Regions from separate parts of the Paracholeplasma morum genome, predicted to be linked through region 2. Evidence: riboswitches for the same ligand, from Rfam matches in the RefSeq annotation. Region 2 holds a riboswitch; the other holds the start of a gene.
What was found. A riboswitch is a leader RNA that binds a small molecule or an ion and turns the genes downstream of it on or off. The one in region 2 is predicted to bind cobalamin.

Region 1 (3,430 bases), on a different contig from region 2:
TCACTAAACGGTAGCATACATCCACTTGTCAAATATACATCGTCACCCTGACCTTGAACAAAAATTTCTCTATTTCGTTCTTTAGCCCATTTCACATCATGCCGAGCTAACTTGATGCCTGCATTTTCAGCAGGAGCATATTCAATGCCACATGCTACATGATCTCGAACAATAAACTCATTGATGATATCGCTCATGTATTGCATGAGATTATGAGCATATTTACGGGCTTCTATATCTTTTAACCCATTTTGAAAACCTGAGTTAATTAAACCTTCATGCATGCCTGTGATTGCAAAGACATTGAAATAGTTTTTTAGATTATGATTAAAAGCAAAAAATGTTGGATAGAGTTCTTTATGATTTTCAACCCATGATCTCTTAGCCATATGACCTTCTTGCATGATTTCTAAGTACTCACGTATTTTCTGTTTAAGTAAGTTTTGATCATGACCAAATTCAATCATCATACGATTCATGTTAAGATTAAGAACTTGAATAGCCCCTACATTACCTACACTGCTTCCAAATATCCCCCCTCCTGCACGAGATAAAACAGATAAATCAATATTTAAACGACAGCACAAACTCCGTGATACAGAGGGATCTTTTGGTTTGATATACGGATTTAATTGAGTATAATATGGATCTGTAAACGGTCTTGTTCTAAAGTTTTCAAAATAGACACCACCCCATTGATACATTTGTTCAAGCAATTGCTTAAACACTTCATTTCCATAGTTAAAATCATCATCAATTTGAACTGTTACTAATGGAAATGTCAAAGGAATACCTTTTTGAGTTCCTTTAGCCATTGCGTTGATAAATGCTAAGTTGATGCGATCAAAATAAATTGCGGGTATTTCTTTATACTGGTAATCTTTAGGTTCTCCACCAACAATCACATACTCATCTTTAATTTCTTCAGATGGTTTGCCAAATTCAAGCGTGCAATTTGAAAAGGCTGACTCAGAACCTGAACGTAGTGGTAAATTGAGTTCATAGACTAACTGATACATTAATTTAGTTAAAGTATGATCTGTATAAAACTGACGATTCAACTCTTCTTCATATAAGTAAGAAGCTAAAATCGTTGTCATTTGCGAAAGCATGACAGCTCCACTAACCTGTTGGCTCATCAATGTGACAACGTTGCTGAAATGTCGAATGAGTGTCGGAAGTGATGATGCTGGGCCACTCTCTAACATATTCTTCGCTAGACTTGGAATACCAAGAGTAGCAATATCTTTGCATGATACACTTTGGCAATAAGAGGATAACTGTTTATCGTGAATATAGACAACACCATCCTCATATAATTCTGTTAGTTTTTTCGGTAAAACATACTTTAATAGATATTCTTCTTCTGCCTTATTCGTGATATTCTTTCGCAATAAAGGCAGTGAATAAACAAAATTACTGTTCTCTCTTTTTAAGTAATCTGCTTTCTTGTCTTCATCATTTCCAATAAATTTGTTAATTAATTCATCTGTCGTTTTAAACATAGCCATTTTTCTAATCCCCTTTATTTTAAGTATAAAAAAAGCACACCGTTCACGAGGGTATGCAAAAAAAGAGGATTATAAATAACCTTCTTTTTCTCACTCCCAGGAGAATGGTATTGTGGTCTAAGGTAGGTCTACCGGCTCAACTTCATTCTACATGCACCTTCCCGATTTCTCAGTGGTATATTGCATTTCGTCTATTTCACGGTTGCTGGGACAGCCCAAGATTATCACTTGATTCCCTGTTATGCATGAATGCACCTTATGTTTCGATTGTATATTAAATGATTGGTCAAGTCAATAACAAGAAGTAGGCATTGGTGTAGGTCTAGGAAAAATTTTAGAGCAACTCATTGAGATGGGTGCCAAGACAGGTGCTGGTAAAACAGAATGGCGACTTTCAACGATTACAACGATTCTAAAGAATGAGAAATACATGGGTGACATGCTGCAACAAAAAACAATCAGCATCGATTATTTGAGTCATGCAAGAGTCAAGAATACAAATCACGCACCTACTTATTATACAGAAAATAGTCATGAAGCAATCATCGATAGAGAAACCTTTGAACTTGCTCAACGTATTAGAAAAGATAGAGCTAAGGTTAGAATTGGCGAGGATAAAAACCTCTCAAAATATAGTAGAACATATCCTTTGACGGCAATGATTATTTGTAGCGAATGTGGTCGAACGCTAAAAAGACGTTATTGGAACTACGGTAAGCCATCACAAAGGGTCATGCAACAGTGTGGCAGTTACATTGACGGTAAAGCGAATTGTAATGCAAAGGCGAGTCGTCAAGATCTCATTGAAGCAACAACAATTCATATGCTAAACAAAGTCTTCTTAAAAGATCTAGATATCATGTCAACCATTCAAAAGGTAATTAAATCAACCATCAAAGTCGATGATATCCAAAATATCATTGAAAAGTTAACATCAGAAAGAGATGAAAACGAAATAGCATTATCAAATCTAATTGATACTAAGGTAAAAGCACCCGATATTCCAGAATCAATATTTAATGCAAAGTATAGATAATACTCCGATCGTCTTAAAGTTCTAACTGCAGAGATTAACAAACTTGAACTTGAACATGTAGAAAACTATGACACCAGAAAACGTATGGATAAGATCAACGAGATTCTAGGTAAAAAGAATCTAGTCATCGATGAACTTGATTCAGAGATTTTGAGTACATTCATCTATAAAATGATATCCGTAAGTCCAAATGAGATTGTATACTGTATTGCTGGAACCAAGAATTATTCAGACAATGAGTTCAAAGAACGACGTTTTGAGTTCTTAAAAACTGAACCAATCATTGTGGAAACATATCACGCGCCCGATGGCTTAGCTAAGATGTTATATCGGGTTGTAGTGATATAATTTTTTATCAATTAGATGTTCTAACACTCAAGAAAATATATGCTTAGAGCATAGTTTGATGTTTCCACATTGATTTTGATATGTTTCCACATTGGGCAAAAAGCAAAAAAAGAAGCATTTAACCCAGTTTTTAAGGGATAAATGCTTCTTGTCTTATTATATGAATGGCTTTGTTAAGTGGTTTTTAAAGAAAGCAATGTGATAGTTTCAACGTGCGTTGACAAGACTGAATTGCTTGCAAAATCAACGTTGTGTGTATCAAAGAAACATCAAAATCAACCAAAATATGTTTTCCTTTACATGGTTGAAAACTGTCTATAATACCAAAGTAACATAAATTATATCGCATAAGTGGTCAAAACAACTAGAATTTACTTGTGCTAGATAATGTAGTAGATATCAATAACTATTCAAACATTCTTTCTACTACTGAAATTGACTTGTTATAAAAATCAACTTTCCCTTTAATCCCGTAAGGAATAATGGTTCTTGGAAGTGCATGTCCAAAGTTTAAGTTATATACTATGGGTAAACC
Region 2 (3,430 bases):
AATGTCTCTTAATTGTTTTACTTGTTGTGCAGTAACTGCCATTGTCGTATCCTCCTAATTTATTAAGTATATTATACTATTTTTTTGAATTTTTATGAAATAAAAGGGATGAGTTAACATCCCTAAAATTTACCTTTTTACTTCAAAGCTTCAAGTAAATCCGCTTTCTTCATGGTTTCATATCCAGGAATATTCTTTTCTTTCGCAAGGTCACGTAATTCACTTGTTTTCTTTGCTGCTAATTCTGAAGAACCTTCAGCATTTGTATTATTTTCTCTTCTTACATAAGGTTTTCTATCGTTGTTGTTATTGTTATATTCTTTACGAGGACGTCTTGGACGTTCTTTGTTTTCAACGTTTCTTGAAGCTTCTTGCATATTCACTTCTTCAGCGTCATCAAACTTTTCAACAACCCCACCTTGTGCTTCAATAATGGCATTACCCATTACATATGAGATTAGTTTAACGGCTCTAATTGCATCGTCATTCGCAGGAATTACATAGTCTACGTCATCTGGGTCACAGTTAGTGTCCACGATACCGAATACTGGAATGCCTAAAATACGTGCTTCTAAGATTGCGTTTCTTTCTTTACGTGGGTCAACGATGAATAGTGCTTCAGGCACTTTTTGCATGTCTTTGATTCCACCTAAGAATTTTTCCAATCTTTCTCTTTCTTTCTTAAGACCGATAACTTCTTTTTTAGGTAATAATTCGAATGTTCCTTGAGTTTCCATTTCGTATAGATCTTTCAAACGTTTGATTCTACGACGAATGGTTTTGAAGTTTGTTAAAGTTCCACCTAACCATCTTTGGTCAACATAGAAGTGACCAGTTCTAGCTGCTTCTTCTTTAACTGCTTCTTGAGCTTGTTTCTTAGTTCCTACGAATAGAACTTTACCACCATTTGAAACGATTTCAAATAATGCCTTGTATGCCTTTTCGATAGACTCAGCAGTCTTCTTAAGGTCGATGATGTAAATGCCGTTACGTGCAGTGTAGATGTAACGTGACATTTTTGGGTTCCATCTTCTAGTCGCATGACCGAAGTGAACGCCTGATTCAAGTAATTGTTTCATTGAAACGACTGACATTTTTAATTCCTCCATTTGTTATTTTTTCCTCTGCTTGACATACACCATTTCAACCACCCGAAGGGGCACCTGGCAAATAGCTGTTCAAGCATGTGTATTTTAATGCCTTTTTAACTATATCATATTATATATGGGAAATCAACCTTTTTAAGTTTATATTCATTCATTTGCTTATTTTTGTACAATATAGTTCTATTTTTCCTGGGTAAATCGTATGAACTAGTGGTTTTCTTCTATACCCAAATAAAACACCCTCCGGAAGAGAGTGTTATCTAATATAGCGTTTGGCTTCTAATAAATGATAATGATCCAGTTCTTCTTTTAGAAGTAAATAGACAGGTTGATAGAGTAACGCAACTGACAAAGCCCCAGAGATTGCCATCATAAATTCAAACGGTACATCTGCCATAAAATACGCCCATGGTTCATACCCATAAGTATAGACTGAGAATGGAATGAAGATGATTCCATATACAAATCCAAATACAAACGCAAAGATTGTTAACGAAAAACTAGATTTAAATCTTTTAAATATCGTGGAAAGCGTTAAAGGAATAAAGCTCCAAGCCATCGCCATTGGGATAACCATATGAGCAAGCAAGGTCCCGTTATATATGTTATCCATGATTGTATGTAAGAGCGCAATGAAAAACGTCTTTCTGCCGCCCAATAATCTGGTGTATAAAATCAATAAAAATACGGTTAGCTGCACATTGGGAATAAAGGCCAAGACTTGTTCGACAGCAAACACTATGCCTGTAAATATGGCAATAATCGCAATGTCGAATATGCTTTTTCTCATATTAGTAACTTTCTAGTTTAAACTCAATTAAATCATTTTCTTGAATGTAATATTGGCTAATCCCTTTCATGGATGCAGTTCCATTTACATAAAACGCAATATACTGCCTATCGGCAGGTTCCAAAGCATATGTTTTATACTTAAGTGTATTCAACATATAGACCGTTTCACCCTCCATTACAAACTCACTGTAATTCCCATCAAAGAACTCAACCAAAAGCTCATAAACGCTTGAGTTTTCGCTGATTTCAAAGGTACCTTCAAAAATCTTTGATTCTTGATACATCGCAACATTAACGGTTACTAGGTCTCCTTTGTTTGGTTTTGTCTTGCAGGCTGAAAGACCAAAGAATAGCCCTAAAACCACCATAACAAGCCATAGTTTCTTCATTTTCGACATGTAAATCCCTCCAGTTATAGTCAAAAAATCTATATCCGCCATAGGATATAGATTATATAATCAAAAAGAATATTGATTCATACACGCATCACCCAGGCGGTACTTAGTAAGTATAGGTAGGTCTACCGGCTCGACTTCGTCCTTTTCACACCTTCCCGCTTCAAGCAGTGGTATTTGTGAATTGTCCATCTTACGGTTGCTGGGGCAGCGAAAGCTTTTACTTTCTTCCCTGTTATGTGCTAGGCACACCTAATACCCATTAGTATAACTCCATTATAGACTATACTTTTTTATTACACAAGGGTTAAAACTGAAAAATTATTTATCCGTACTTCCGAACCCACTTATGCGTTTTTCAGTCGTAAAATCTTCATCTGTTTTTAAGTAATTGATGAAGATGCCTTGGGCAATTCTTTCATGTTTTAACACAGTTTGAGATACTTCTCCAAAATTATAAATTGGAATCATGATATGACCTTCATTAATCGGACTATTATAGTAGTCTTGATCAATAACACCTACGTTATTTGCCATAGTTAAGCCTTTTTTGATGCCAAGCGAGCTTCTTGGAAACACCAATAAAACCTCGTCATCATTCATTGCCACTTTAAGTCCAGTAGGGATCATTTTGATCTCTTTTGGGTTGATTGTAACCTCTTCAATGCTTGCTAAATCATAGCCTGCAGAATGGGTTGTCGCACGTTTTGGTAAATCGAAAGACTCATTTTGATAGTGTGTGATTTTTTCAAATTTTCTCATTTAAATACTCCTTTATAACGTAGTTTAGGACTTCGTTTTCTCGTTTTAATGTAGAGAATGGGTGAACCCCAGTAACGGTTTTCTTTCTTCTTTCTTCAATGATGAAGTTGTTTTGTTTAATCACTTCATCAATTGGAACCCAAACCGCTTCAAGTCCAAATGAAGATTCATATTTCTCAAGTTTTTTCTTACCGATTTGATCGACTTTCGCGAAGAAATAATGACTTTTTTGATAGAGGTTTAGCCCATTATCCGTCAACCTAAGTTCTTCAATATACCCAATAGGCTCGATATCCTTAATGGTCATGCCCGTTTCTTCTTCAACTTCTCTAGCTAAGGCCACTAAAATGGGTTCATTTTCTATGCCACCACCGG

Region 1: another riboswitch for cobalamin. It lies ahead of nrdD (anaerobic ribonucleoside-triphosphate reductase); the one in region 2 lies ahead of JN09_RS03880 (DUF4430 domain-containing protein).

The regions. Positions count from the first base shown of each region.
Region 1 covers NZ_JAFBBG010000001.1:90,574-94,003, forward strand. Annotated here, with positions in the region: gene nrdD (anaerobic ribonucleoside-triphosphate reductase) at 1-1,511, opposite strand, end outside; cobalamin riboswitch at 1,616-1,785, opposite strand; gene JN09_RS07695 (recombinase family protein) at 1,822-2,547, shown strand; gene JN09_RS00440 (hypothetical protein) at 2,632-2,895, shown strand; gene JN09_RS00445 (S66 family peptidase) at 3,302-3,430, opposite strand, start outside.
Region 2 covers NZ_JAFBBG010000005.1:124,354-127,783, reverse strand. Annotated here, with positions in the region: gene tsf (translation elongation factor Ts) at 1-42, opposite strand, end outside; gene JN09_RS07635 (Rho termination factor N-terminal domain-containing protein) at 138-377, opposite strand; partial or broken gene rpsB (30S ribosomal protein S2) at 414-1,094, opposite strand; gene JN09_RS03885 (hypothetical protein) at 1,363-1,896, opposite strand; gene JN09_RS03880 (DUF4430 domain-containing protein) at 1,898-2,296, opposite strand; cobalamin riboswitch at 2,395-2,565, opposite strand; gene dut (dUTP diphosphatase) at 2,615-3,055, opposite strand; gene JN09_RS03870 (NUDIX hydrolase) at 3,042-3,430, opposite strand, start outside.